2 regions of the Parasphingorhabdus sp. JC815 genome follow, and region 1 is predicted to be linked to the other one. Evidence: predicted binding sites of a transcription regulator. Region 1 holds the regulator's gene; the other holds the start of a gene.
What was found. Region 1 encodes LexA, which represses DNA repair genes until DNA is damaged. Its sites were predicted from a motif close to GTTCCNCNCTTGTTCT; they were not measured.

Region 2: a site for LexA is predicted at 2,781-2,796, ahead of AB1K62_RS08915 (ribonucleoside-diphosphate reductase subunit alpha). Genes of this name have one in related genera too.

Annotation. Positions count from the first base shown of each region.
Region 1 is NZ_JBFEFM010000001.1:535,875-543,281, forward strand. It holds gene AB1K62_RS02575 (HAMP domain-containing sensor histidine kinase) at 1-624, shown strand, start outside; gene AB1K62_RS02580 (citrate synthase) at 672-1,958, opposite strand; gene gltX (glutamate--tRNA ligase) at 1,991-3,409, opposite strand; gene AB1K62_RS02590 (ComEC/Rec2 family competence protein) at 3,441-5,744, shown strand; gene lexA (transcriptional repressor LexA) at 5,774-6,475, opposite strand; gene AB1K62_RS02600 (molybdopterin molybdotransferase MoeA) at 6,544-7,407, opposite strand, start outside.
Region 2 is NZ_JBFEFM010000003.1:165,090-172,496, forward strand. It holds gene AB1K62_RS08905 (fumarate hydratase) at 1-983, opposite strand, end outside; gene AB1K62_RS08910 (rod shape-determining protein) at 1,077-2,111, opposite strand; gene AB1K62_RS08915 (ribonucleoside-diphosphate reductase subunit alpha) at 2,947-5,040, shown strand; gene AB1K62_RS08920 (ribonucleotide-diphosphate reductase subunit beta) at 5,204-6,262, shown strand; gene AB1K62_RS08925 (hypothetical protein) at 6,272-7,237, shown strand; partial or broken gene AB1K62_RS08930 (GIY-YIG nuclease family protein) at 7,406-7,407, opposite strand, start outside.

The DNA of each region.
Region 1 (7,407 bases):
AGTCGTCTGGAAGGCCCGCTGCGCGGAGATTATTCCAATTATGCCAAGGATATTGCATCGGCTGGCCGGCATCTGATGGATTTGGTAAATGATCTGTCTGATCTGGAAGCGATACAGCGTGCAAATTTTACCGTTGCTGTGGATGATATTGATCTGGTTGATCTGGGCAACCGGGCTGCCGGACTGCTCGCAGTAAAAGCTACCGATCACCAGATCCGTATTGATCCCCCGGACAAGAATATTAAAGCTCCGGTAAAGGGCGAGTTTCGCCGGGTATTGCAGATATTGGTCAATCTGATCGGTAATGCGATCCGTTATTCTCCCGACGGATCAGTGATAAAATTGCGCGTCGTTCATGAAGGCGATACGACCGCCATCATCGTGCAGGATCAGGGAGACGGTATAGCAGCCGAGGACCAAAAGAAGATCTTTGAAAAATTTGAAAGATTGGGGCGTTCGGGTGACGGGGGCAGCGGGCTGGGATTGTTCATTTCTCGCCGTCTTGCGGATGCGATGGGCGGTAGCCTGACGGTTGAAAGCGCGGTGGGTAAAGGGTCGAAATTCAAGTTGAGCCTTCCAACGCGGGACGTCACGGAATCAGAACCAGATCTAGACCAGTCATAAAAAAAGGGAGCGGTTAAGCTCCCTTTTTTATAATAGTTTTCGCAGGATTAGCGCTTACCGATTTCCACATAATCGCGGTGCTTCGGTCCGGTGTAAAGCTGGCGCGGGCGGCCGATACGCTGGCCGGGATCGGAAATCATCTCGTTCCATTGCGCGACCCAGCCAACTGTTCGGGCTAATGCAAAGAGCGCGGTGAACATTGATGTCGGGAAACCAATAGCCGACAAAATAATGCCCGAATAAAAATCAACATTCGGGAACAGCTTTTTCTCTTTGAAATAAGGATCGTTGAGCGCCATTTCTTCCAGTTGCAGGGCAACATCAAAGACCGGATCAGATACTTTCAGCGCGTCAAAAACTTCACGGACCGTCTTTTGCATGACGGTCGCACGCGGGTCATAATTTTTATAAACACGGTGGCCAAAGCCCATCAGACGGAATGGATCGTCCTTGTCTTTTGCGCGCGCTATATATTCTGGAATCCGGTCGGGATGTCCAATTTCATGCAACATATTCAGGGCCGCTTCATTGGCGCCGCCATGGGCCGGACCCCACAGGCAAGCGATACCAGCAGCAATACAGGCAAAAGGATTAGCACCCGAAGAACCGGCGAGCCGTACGGTTGAGGTGGAAGCATTTTGTTCATGATCGGCATGGAGGATGAATATCCGGTCCATTGCGCGTTCGATAACCGGGTTCACTTCATAAGGTTCTGCCGGAACGCCAAATGTCATACGCAGGAAATTGCCGGTATAGCTCAGGCTATTATCCGGATAGAGCGGAGGCTGACCAACCGCATATTTATATGCCATGGCCGCGATGGTCGGCATTTTTGCGATCAACCTGTGGCTGGCGATCATCCGTTGCTGCGGGTCATTAATGTCCGTGCTGTCATGATAAAATGCAGACAGAGCGCCAACGACACCGCACATGATCGCCATCGGGTGTGCATCGCGGCGGAAGCCCTTGTAAAAGCCGCTTAACTGGTCATGCAACATGGTGTGGCGGGTGATGGTGTTGGTGAAATCGTCATATTCGTCTGCTGTCGGTAGCTCACCGCGCAACAGCAAATGGGCGACTTCCATGAAGCTGCTATGCTCGGCCAGTTGCTCGATCGGATAGCCACGGTGCAACAATATGCCTTCATCGCCATCAATGAAGGTTAGTTCGGATTCGCAGCTTGCAGTTGATGTAAAGCCAGGATCATAAGTGAACGCACCGGTTTTGGCATAAAGTTTCCGAATATCGACGACATCCGGTCCTTCGGTTCCCTTTAGCACTGCGAAGTCATGATTTTCGCCGTTTAAGTTAAATCCTGCGCTATTGTTGCCCACAATAATGTCCTTTCTGATCCTGATGATTCAGGTTATTTTATCTGGTCTGCTAAACGATTTAATGACTCTTCCTTGCCCAAGAGTATCAGCACGTCAAAAATTCCGGGTGAACTGGTACTTCCCGTTAAGGCTGCCCGCATGGGTTGTGCAAGCTTTCCTAACCCCAATTCCGCAGCTTCCGCTATAGCTTTCACCCGTTCCTCGGTTGCCTCGAGCGTCCAATCGTCAAGGTCAATCAATTTAGAGTGAATCGTTGCAAGCAGTTGCCTTGCGTCAGCATCTAGCAGAAGTTGTGCCTTCTCGTCGAGGTCAAGTGGTCGATTTTTATAGAGAAAAAGGCTATTACTGGCCAATTCGATAATGTTTATTGCGCGGCTCTTCAAAACGGGCATGGCCTGAGCCAGCAAATCCCGATCAGAAACCGATAATTTTGTGCCTAGCTCCGCTTCGACCCATGGCGCGCTCAACTCCACCAGCGCGTCATCATCGGCTTCGCGGATATATTGGCCGTTTAGATTCTGAAGCTTTTTAGCGTCAAAGCGGGAAGGGGATTTGCCCACGCCGGACAGGTCGAACCATTGTATCGCCTGCTTGCGCGAAATAATCTCGTCATCTCCGTGGCCCCAGCCCAGCCGCAACAGGTAATTAAACATCGCATCGGCCATGATTCCCATGTCGCGATAGGCATCTACGCCCAATGCGCCATGACGCTTGGACAGTTTTGCGCCGTCATTTCCGTGGATTAGCGGGATGTGTGCGTAAACAGGCTCTTTCCAGCCCATGGCCCGGATCATCGCCAACTGGCGAAAGGCATTGTTCAGATGATCGTCACCGCGGATCAAATGGGTAACGCCCATATCATGATCATCGACCACTACCGCAAGCATATAGGTTGGGGAGCCATCGGAACGCAGCAGGATGAAATCATCAATTTCACTATTTTGAACAGAGACTTCGCCCTGTACCGCATCGGTAACCGTCATCTTGCCGCCAAGCTCGGTTTTAAGGCGGATAACATAGGGCGCGCCCTCCGATGCTTCGGACGGGTCGCGGTCCCGCCAGCGGCCATCATAGCGCATAGGCTTTTTATCAGCCTTTTGCTGCTCGCGCATGGCGGCCAGCTCTTCGGGCGTTGCGAAACATTTATAGGCATTTCCGTCTGCGAGCAGTTGATGGGCCACCTCGGCATGACGGTCAGCGCGTTTTGATTGAAAAACCGGTTCTTCGTCCCAGTCCAGACCTAACCAGTCTAGCCCCTCGATTATCGCATCAATCGCTTCCTGAGTAGAGCGTGACTTGTCCGTATCTTCGATTCTTAGCAGCGCTTTGCCGCCGTGGTGCCGGGCAAACAGCCAATTGAACATCGCAGTGCGCGCACCGCCAATATGCAAAAATCCGGTTGGCGACGGCGCAAACCGCGTGACGACCTGTTCTGTTTCATTAAGAGTCACGCTTGATCTTTCCCTGTGTTAAGCGAATCCGATGCAAAGTGGCATAGACCCGAACAGCCTTGGCAAAAATACCGATTCTTCCGGCATTACTGCTATTCCTGGTTCGGATCACACGGCCCTTAGCACGCGTATTCTCGCTCGACAATTCCCTGATTATATCAAGAATTGGCGAATAGCCGAACGGCTTGAAAGGCAGTTGGAAAAAGAACGCGATCGGTTGGCTTTATGGGTGCCGGTTGCTGTCGGGACCGGCATTGCTGGCTGGTTTTTGCTTGCAAAGCCAGCATTCTGGATCGCTCTCATCGCGATGTGCACTGGATTGGCGCTGTTAGCTAAAGTCAGGGACCAGGGCGGAAGAATCGCTAATGCGCTGATCTGGTTTTTGTTGCTTATTGCCATCGGATGCGGGGTAATGTGGTTCCGGTCCTGGGTAGTTGCTGCGCCGGTTCTGGAACGACCGATAGTGGCATCTTTCTATGCGGAAGTAGAAAAGACCGAAGTGATAAGCGCCCGGGATATGGTCCGGTTGACGCTGGCGACCCATGGTAAACAGAATCTACCTCCGCGGGTCCGTGTGAATGTGCCAATCGGGACTTATGCGACAGCTTTGCAGAGTGATGGTGTTGCATCCAATGAAGCGCAGGCCAGTGATTTACAGGTTGGCACTGTCATCCAATTGCGTGCCCGTCTTGTGCCACCGGGAATGGCGACACTGCCCGGCGCCTATGATTTTTCCCGCCGTGCATGGTTTATGGGGTTGGGGGCTACTGGGCGGCTAATGGGAGACATCCGGATTGTTCAGCCAGCAAGACCGGTAGGGGGAATATTTTCTGTCATTCCGCAATATCGCCAGATGCTTTCCGATCATGTCCAGTCCCGCATGGACGACGGGGCAGGGGCGATTGGCGCGACATTGGCTACCGGAGATCGTGGGTCGATTAGTGACGAGGACGCAAAGGCCATGCGCCGCAGTGGGTTGGCGCATCTTTTGTCGATCAGCGGGCTTCATGTGACGGCGGTCGTGGGCGCAATCTATCTTCTGGTTTTGCGCCTATTGGCGCTTTTCCCGCCCTTGGCGCTGCGTTTTCGATTGCCGTTAATCGCTGCCGGTTGCGCCGCCATTGGTGCGCTTTCCTATACGTTACTGACCGGAGCGCAGGTGCCGACAATTCGCGCCTGTGTCGCCGCGCTGCTTGTATTGGCGGCGCTAATCATGGGGCGCAGCGCGATCACATTGCGTATGGTTGCGGCGGGCGCCCTGTTCGTGTTGATCCTCTGGCCGGAATCCCTAGTCGGACCAAGTTTTCAGCTAAGTTTTGCAGCGGTGACTGCGATTATTGCCATGCATGACCACCCCAAAGTGCAGGCTCTATTTGCAACGCGGGAAGAAGCTGCGCTCAAGCGGCTTGGCAGGATGTTAGCCGGGCTTTTCCTGACGGGACTGGTCGTTGAAATGGCGTTGATGCCGATTGCCTTATATCATTTTCATAAAGCGGGTATTTATGGATCGCTGGCCAATATCATCGCTATTCCGTTGACAACATTTGTAATTATGCCGCTGGAAGCATTGGCGCTGGTGCTTGATATTTTCGGTCTTGGTGCACCGATATGGTGGATATGTGAAAAATCCCTAAGTGGTTTGATCATTCTGGCCCATTATGTGTCCAGTCGCCCGGGGTCGGTGACTATGTTGCCAACAATGCCGCTTATGGCATTTGCGTTATTGGTATTTGGCGGTCTGTGGCTCTCTCTTTGGGGTCAGCGCTGGCGGATTTGGGGAGTTCTTCCCGTCATCATCGCTATTTTAATCATTAACCTGTCCCGCGCGCCGGACGTTTATATTACCGGCGATGGCCGCCATGTCGGGTTTCGCTCTGACGAGGGTGAACTGGCCATGTTACGCACCCGCAGCGGGGGTTTTGTCCGTAATATGATATTGGAAAATGCCGGAATTGACGGTGAAGCGGCCTTGCTGGAGGATTGGCCCAATGCCTCTTGCAATGCAGATAGTTGCACAGTGACAATAAGAACGACCGATAGAAACTGGGTGATCCTCGCTACGCGCAGTTCTTATCATATTCCGGCGCTGGCATTATCAGCCGCTTGTCGACGGGCTGATATTGTGATCAGCGACCGTTATCTTCCGCGCAGTTGCCAACCGCGCTGGATTAAAGCGGATCGCGCAACATTAAGTCAGGTTGGCGGCATGACAATAGATTTGGAAAACCGGCAGATCACAACTGTTCGGGACCGTAACGGACATCATAGCTGGATGCGCTTTGCTGCGCCGGAAAATTCAGCAGCGCGCCGGGCATTCACGGGACCTGCGGACTAAACCGCGGCCCGTCAGGGTCAATCCGGCTATCAGTTATAACGCCGCAAAAGTCCGGCCATTTTGCCTTGTATCTGCACTTCATCAGGACCGAATATCTGTGGTTCATAAGCGCTGTTGGCGGGGTTCAGACGCACCGTAGCGCCTTCTTTGTAGAGATATTTGAGTGTCGCTTCCTCATCATGAACCAATGCGACAACAATTTCACCGTTCCGTGCGGTTTGGGTGCGCTGGATTAGGGCATAATCGCCATCTAATATGCCAGCCTCAATCATCGAATCGCCCGACACTTCCAGCGCATAATGTTCACCAGAACCCAGCAGGGCCGCAGGAACCGAAAGAGCTGACTGACCTTCCAGTGCCTCTATGGGTGCACCAGCGGCAATCCGGCCATGGAGAGGAATTTCAATCACATCATTGGAAACAACAGTAAGCTCTTTCGCGGCGGCGGGTCGCGGCGAACCGGAGGAAATACTAACCACATTTGATTCTGCCGCTTCCGGAAGTTTGATATTCCCGCCTTCGGGCATTTTGGTCACTTCCAAGGCGCGCGCCCGATTGGGAAGGCGCCGCAAGAACCCCCGTTCTTCCAATGCGCTGATCAATCGGTGGATACCGGATTTGGATTTCAGCCCCAGCGCATCTTTCATCTCTTCAAAAGAAGGAGATACACCTGATTCTTCCAAGCGATTATGGATGAAGCATAAAAGTTCATGTTGTTTCGGGGTGAGCATAGTATATGTCCTTATCGGGAACGTATAAAGAACAATTATGAAACATACACAGGTAAGTCAAGTGCTATTCAAATAGTAATATAGGAAACGGCCATGCCTTCTGGCTGCACAGGGCTATGAGGTGGGCGATAGAGCAGGGCGTTGGCAGCAGCGAGCACGGAAAGTTTGGCGCTGTCCTGACTATTCATTGCCGTAATCCCACTATTATCGACCTTTGCCCGCAGAAATTCGGCGCGGTGCGTGGTCGCAGGCAAAGCAGTGCGCGTCTCAGCAGTTTGCATGACGGGCAATGGCGAGCGGGAACCCGCGATATGCCGGATCAGCGGTAGCAGAAATAATGTCGCCGTAACAAAAGCAGACACCGGATTGCCGGGCAGGGCAAGAACTATGCTGTCACCAAGTTTTCCGGCCATTAACGGCTTGCCCGGCTTCATGGCTATTTTCCAGAAATCTGTCTGTCCGCCCAGCCGCTCAAATGCCGGAGCTACCAGATCATGATCGCCCACTGATGCCCCGCCGATGCTTACAATGACGTCACAATCATCAACGCTGGCAAGGGCGTCACAAAGGCTATCCAGATTATCTTTTATCCTGCTGATCGTGTGGGTTATAGCAGGTGTCTGTGATAGCATCGCAGCTATCATGACGTCATTACTGGCTGGTATCTGATGCGATAGGGTGTCGGTGCCTGGCGCAACCAGTTCATCGCCGGTCGAAAGGACCGCTACCTTCGGGCGTCGCCCGACTGTAATGCTGCCCGCGCCGGCCATAACAGCTTGTCCTAAAGCGGCGGCGCTAAGATATGTTCCGGCCTGTAGCATTATATCGCCGGCATTAAAGTCCCCGCCTTTGCCGCGAACATGATGGCCTTTGCTCGGTGAGGGGTCTGATATCAGGCGGATAATATCATTCCCGCCATCTTCATCCTGCGT
Region 2 (7,407 bases), on a different contig from region 1:
ACTTCGGCGGCATCAAGATTATCCAGCTGAACCCGCCGCGCTTGTGATGATGGCGTCCAGTTAACATCAGGCCATTCGTCCAGCTTTGGTGCTTCCAGATAGGCGGGGCCACTGCCATCGAGGGTGAAATGCGCGTGGCGTGTGGCCGCGCAATTGGGGATCATCGCAACCGGCTTTCCTGCCGCGTGGCAGGGCCAGTCATTGATTTTGACGTCCAATATAGTGGAAAGTCCCCCCAGTCCTTGTGCGCCGATACCCAGCGCGTTGACCTTGTCAAAGATTTCGATGCGGAGCTCTTCAATATCATTGCGCGGGCCACGCTGTTTCAACTGGCCCATATCAATCGGGTCCATCAGCGATTGTTTGGCAAGCAGAACGGCGCGTTCGGCCGTGCCGCCTATCCCGATGCCAAGCATGCCCGGCGGACACCAGCCTGCACCCATTTGCGGCACCATATCCAGCACCCAGTCAACAATATTGTCGCTCGGGTTCATCATCTTGAACTTGGATTTATTTTCGCTGCCGCCGCCCTTGGCTGCAACGTCAATCGAGACATTATTACCCGGTACCATTTCGACATGCAGGACACAGGGCGTATTATCTTTGGTATTGCGCCGCGTGAACGCGGGATCGGCAAGTATGGAGGCGCGCAATTTATTTTCCGGATGCAGGTAAGCGCGTCGGACGCCTTCGTCGATTATCTCCTGCATGGATTTTGATGTATCGTCGAGGCGGCAATCCATGCCCCATTTTACAAACACATTGACGATGCCGGTATCCTGACAGATTGGCCGATGCCCCTCTGCACACATGCGGCTGTTGGTCAATATCTGCGCGATTGCGTCCTTGGCTGCCGGGGATTTTTCTGCCTCATAGGCTTCGCCCAGCGCGCGGATATAATCCATCGGATGATAATAAGAGATAAATTGCAGCGCGTCGGCGACGCTTTCAATCAAGTCAGCTTGGGTAATCGTAACGGTCATCATGGCTCCGGAAATATTCTTGGAATGCGATCGGGAGGTCTTTTGGCGGATATGGTGAAGGTCGGCAAGGTTTTCTGTGCCGATAAGCGAGAGTCAGGCGGGAATCAGCGCGCCCTGATAGAGCGGATCTTCCAGCGCACGTCCTGCGCCATTGGCTACGCACATCAATGGATCATCAGCAATTGTGACAGCCAGTCCGGTTTCCGAAGCGATATGCTCATCAATCCGACCCAGCAGAGCACCGCCACCAGTCAGGATTATGCCTTGATCGACAATATCGGCGGCCAGCTCAGGAGCTGTATTTTCGAGCGCGTTGCGAACGCTTTCAGTAATCTGGCCTACAGCCTCGGCAATAGCGTAGGTTATTTCGGCTTCGGTAATGACGATCTTTCTCGGCATGCCTTTTACCAGATCACGGCCACGGATCTGCATTGTGCGCCCGTTATCGAGCGGACTGACTGCGCTCGCTATTTCATGTTTAATCTGCTCTGCGGTGGTTTCACCGATAGCCAGATTATGTTTGCGGCGAATATGGGAAGTAATGGCGTCGTCAATCTTGTCACCGCCCATGCCTCCCGAAGTGCTGAAAGCCAGCCCTTGCAACGATAATACCGCAACTTCCGTTGTGCCGCCGCCAATATCAACGACCATTGTGCCGATGGGTTTCGATACTTCGATGCCCGCGCCAATAGCTGCTGCCATTGGTTCCTCGATAAAGAAGATATGGGATCCGCCAGCATTGGAGGCGGCATCCCTGATGGCTCTGCGCTGAACATTGGTTGATCCGGAGGGTATGCAAATGACAATATCGAAACGGCGCAGCAATCCTGTCTTTTTTTCATGCACTTTATGGATGAAATGTTTGATCATCTGTTCTGCGACATCCAGATCAGCGATCACCCCATCTTTTAGCGGGCGGATAACCTGTATATTCTCGGGCGTCTTGCCCATCATCAATTTGGCATCGCTACCTACGGCGCGTACTTTGGTTACACCGTCGATGGTTTCCAGCGCCACGACAGATGGCTCATTAAGTACGATTCCGCGATCGCGCAGATAAATGAGCGTATTTGCCGTGCCCAGGTCAATCGCGATGTCATGCGATTGGAGTTTAAAGAAACTACGCATAGATAATCAGATACTTTTATAAAGAGAGATCACATTCCGGATGCGAAAAATTAGCGAACACAAGCCGACTCTGCCCCAATGAATCTTTTCTGTCCAGTCGAGCTGTGTTGAAAATCAATCGTCTGTCATTTCTATGGCGGATTATATTGCGATCGAATAGCCCCTGAATCGGTATTTTTGCGGAAATAACTTTATCCACTCATGTCATGCTACCACCAGATGTTGTATATCGGCGGCGATGCGTGCACCCGTATGTGAATTTTTCATCAGGCAATGCACTTTATGATGCAGCACATAGTGGAAAAAATATTTTTCTATATTTTCCACTTGCCCTCTTGATCTCTGTGAGCATCTCTTGATGGCCTAGCGGGTCCATGCGTCGCTGCGCTGCAACATGATATGGCGTTCGATGAAACGAGTCATTTCTGCGATGAGCAGATCCGTTAAAATGTAATTTACCCTCTTGCATAAAAATTTGTTTCAGCCACTATGGGTTGTGGTTAGGTAATGGGGAGGGCACCAATTTATGGTATTAGATACCGAATCGGCGCATGGCTCCTGTTAGTCTGAATCGCAAGTGATTTTTTGGGTTTTCGGGCAAATATATATGCCCGTAACAGTTTTAAAAATGTTACGTTCAGTCACTCGGTTCCAAGCAATTGTCCGAGTCGAACAATACGAGAACAAATGGTCTGGTGTTTAACCCATCAGAAGATCGGTCGGATAGCCAGCAAATATGCGCTGGGAAGCAGACCGGAAAACGTGCTCGGCTGGGGTAAAACCCGGTCGGGGGTATATTTGGGCGCTATTGGATTGGATTGAGAAGGGGGCTTTGATGGATTTTAGAGATAGCCGGGATGATGCCGGAAATGGTGATAGAGATATGAGTGAGAATGATATGGCCGCCGAAACATTGGATACGTCAGCGTTGGATACATCAGCAGACCAGTCCGAAAGTCTGAAAGATGAACCTGCAACCATTGCCAAGACAGCTCCGGTGAAAGAGCCGGAGGTTAGCAAAAAGGCTCAAGCTGAAGCAGATGCAGCGAAGAAAAATGACGAAAAAGAACTGAAAGCGGAGCGCGACAGTCATAGCGTCGAGAAGCGCCGGTTCAAAATCGTTCTGGATGAATCGCGCGATGCGCTGCTCACGGATTTTGGCAAAGAGACGCTGAAAGATCGCTATCTGCTGCCTAATGAAAGTTTTCAGGACCTGTTCTCCCGCGTGGCGGATGCCTATGCGGATGATCAAGAGCATGCCCAGCGGCTTTATGATTATATTTCAAAGCTCTGGTTCATGCCGGCCACCCCGATTTTGTCTAATGGCGGTACCGGTCGCGGCTTGCCGATCTCATGCTATCTTAACAGCGTGGATGACAGCCTGGGCGGGATCGTCAACACCTGGAACGAAAACGTCTGGCTTGCGTCAAAAGGCGGTGGCATTGGCACCTATTGGGGCAATGTCCGCGGCATTGGCGAGCCGGTTGGCCTGAATGGTAAAACCTCTGGTATCATTCCGTTTGTGCGAGTGATGGATAGCCTGACACTGGCGATTTCGCAGGGCAGCTTGCGGCGTGGTTCGGCGGCTTGTTATCTTGACATCGACCATCCGGAAATCGAAGAGTTTCTTGAAATTAGAAAGCCTTCCGGTGACTTTAACCGAAAAGCTCTGAACCTGCATCACGGCGTGTTGTTGACCGACGCGTTTATGGAAGCCGTTCGCGATGGAGAGGAAATTGAGCTTAAGTCGCCCAAGACGGGGGAAGTGCGTGGCACTGTTGATGCGCGCTCGTTATTCCAAAAGCTGGTCGAAACGCGCCTCGCCACGGGTGAGCCTTATATTATCTTTAACGACACGGTAAACCGGATGATGCCCAAGCATCACCGCGATCTGGGATTGAAAGTATCAACTTCCAACCTGTGTTCCGAAATCACACTGCCCACGGGTCGTGACCATTTGGGTGAGGACAGGACGGCAGTGTGTTGCCTGTCCTCACTTAACCTTGAAAAATGGGATGAATGGTCAGCGGACAAGGAGTTTATCGAGGATGTTATGCGCTTCCTTGATAACGTTCTACAGGATTATATTGACCGCGCGCCTGATGAAATGGCGCGGGCGAAATATAGCGCCAGCCGCGAACGCAGTGTTGGTCTTGGTGTTATGGGCTTTCACAGCTTTTTGCAGGCACGCGGCCTTGGTTTTGAAAGTGCGTTGGCAAAATCGTGGAATATGAAGATGTTCAAGCATATTTCGGCGAAAGCGTCCGAGGCCAGCATGATGCTTGCCAAGGAACGCGGTCCTTGTCCCGATGCCGCCGATCAGGGTGTGATGGAGCGCTTCTCCTGCAAAATGGCTATCGCGCCTACCGCGTCGATCAGCATCATTTGCGGCGGCGCATCTGCCTGTATCGAGCCGATCCCGGCGAATATCTATACCCACAAAACGCTGTCCGGCAGCTTTGTGGTTAAAAACCCGCATCTGGAAAAATTGCTGCAAGAAAAATCAAAAGACAGCACTAATGTCTGGAACAGCATCCTGGAGCAGGGCGGCAGCGTCCAGCATCTCGATTTCCTCTCTGCCGAGGAAAAAGACGCGTATAAAACCAGCTTCGAGATTGACCAGCGCTGGTTGCTTGAACTGGCCGCGGACCGCACCCCATATATTGATCAGGCGCAGTCTCTGAACCTGTTCATTCCGGCGGATGTCGATAAGTGGGACTTGCTGATGCTGCATTTCCGCGCATGGGAACTGGGAATCAAGTCGCTCTATTATCTGCGTAGTAAATCCATCCAGCGCGCCGGATTTGCCGGTCAGCAAGAGGCCGCGTCGGGCGGCGGCGTAGAAGCGGATAATACGCTCGACCCGAAAACGGTCGAACTGATGACGGCGGAAACAACAGATTATGACGAGTGTCTGGCTTGTCAGTAATATGGGTCAATAATTTGGACCAATAATTGGGCTTTGGCCTACTACCCCCTCCCGATTTGCTCCTTTACGGGAGGGGGCTATTTTTCCCGGACGGGATAAAGGGCGCAATATTCCTCTCTCCTAGCAGAGAGAAAACAGATGTATGAAAGCGGAGTAAGATAAAATGTCACTTCTGGAAGCACGTAAAACATATAAGCCTTTTGAATATCCCTGGGCCTATGATTTCTGGAAGCGTCAGCAACAGATCCACTGGATGCCCGAAGAAGTGCCTTTGGGTGAGGATTGCCGCGACTGGGCGCAAAAGCTGACCGATCATGAACGCAATCTGCTCACGCAAATCTTCCGTTTCTTTACCCAGGCGGATGTCGAGGTGCAGGATTGCTATCACGACAAATATGGCCGCGTGTTCAAACCGACCGAAATCAAAATGATGCTCACCGCGTTTTCGAATATGGAAACCGTCCATATCGCCGCCTATTCGCATCTGCTCGACACAATCGGCATGCCCGAATCCGAATATTCGATGTTCCTTGAATATGAAGAGATGAAGGACAAGCATGATTATATGGGCACATTCGGCGTCGATACCGACGAAGATATTGCCAAAACGCTGGCCATGTTCGGCGGCTTTACCGAAGGATTGCAACTGTTCGCCAGCTTTGCAATGCTGATGAACTTCCCGCGCTTTAACAAAATGAAAGGCATGGGACAGATTGTGTCATGGTCCGTGCGCGATGAATCGTTGCACTGTGAAGGCATTGTCAAAATGTTCCACACATTCGTAAAAGAACGCGATTGCCTAACCAAAAGCGTCAAAGAAGAGATTATCGACTGCTGCCAAAAAACCGTGCGGCTGGAAGATGCGTTTATCGACCTGGCCTTTAGCGACGGCCCTGTGACCGGCATGACCGCGAAAGAAATCAAGCGCTATATCCGCTACATTGCCGACTGGCGTCTGGCACAGCTTGGCTTTGACCCGATCTACATGGTCGAAGACCACCCGCTGCCGTGGCTGACCCCGCTGCTCAACGGTGTCGAGCACGCCAACTTCTTCGAAACCCGCGCCACCGAATATTCCAAAGGCGCAACCCGCGGCAACTGGAACGAAGTATGGGACAGCTTTGACAAACGCAAAGGCAACAAAATCATCGGCGTCGAAGCACCGAATAATGACGAAGATGGCGAAGATATGTTCGAGCAAGCGGGAGTTGCTGCGGAGTAGGGGGATAGGGTGAAAGTTTTTAAATTACCAACGAGCGTTCAGGGTCAAGATACTAATCAAGGTGAACTAGCACTTGAAGACCTGGACGGAGCAAAAGTTGATTCCTTCGGGATGGGAGTGCTAAGCGATGGCACTCCCTTCCTAACGCAGAGGGGACTTTCGGTTCTCTGCGGTGTTGAGAATGCACATATAGGCACAATTAGTACTCAATGGTATGATGAAATACCTAAGCCACGAATAAACAAAATCCGCGACATTTTGGAACGAAATGGTCATAGTTTGCCAGCCGCACACATTGAAGTCCGAGTTGGAGGGCGTAGATTTTTTGCCTACCGTGAGGAAATCTCGCTGGCCGTGATAGAATATTATGCCTTTGATGCGGGGCAATACTGTCAAACAGAAGCGCGAGATAATTTCCGTGTCCTTGCTCGAAAGGGATTTAGAGATGCGATCTATGAATCTGTTGGTTACACGCCAAGACATGAGGTTAACGATCAATGGCGGCCGTTCCATGATCGAGTTTCGCTCAGCTTTAACAATGTACCAGATGGCTATTTTAGCATTTTTAAGGAAAGCGCGGACGTAACTGTCACCTTGGGTGAAAATGGCATCTATTCGGATGATGCATTGATTCCAGATATCAGTATCGGTCGGTGTTGGTCCACTCACTGGACAGAGAGTAATCTTGAAGCTCAATTTGGAAAGCGATTGGAATATGAACACAATTATCCTGATTATTTTCCTCAAGCAGCCTCTAATCCTCAAACTCCGAGGTGCTATCCGGAAGCTGCCCTAGGAGAGTTTAAACGATGGTTAAGAGAAGATTATATTAGGGGCGGAAGGTTCAAAGCATATATTGGAAGCCAAGTTCAGAAAAAGAAAATTGCTACGGATGTCGCTCAAAAAGCACTCGGAGCATATCAACTTCCGCCCCTGATATCCTCTAAACCAATCCCGTCGACAACCCTGTCATAACAGCCTCTCGTCATCCTGAACTTGTTTCAGGATCTCTTGAGGTCTGACGCGTTGTTAGAGGTAGATCCTGAAACAAGTTCAGGATGACGAAAATATTGGTGCGGGAGCGAGAGCATCAATATGGTAACGAGAGCATCAATGCGAGGGTTAGGGCTGCGGGAATAACATTC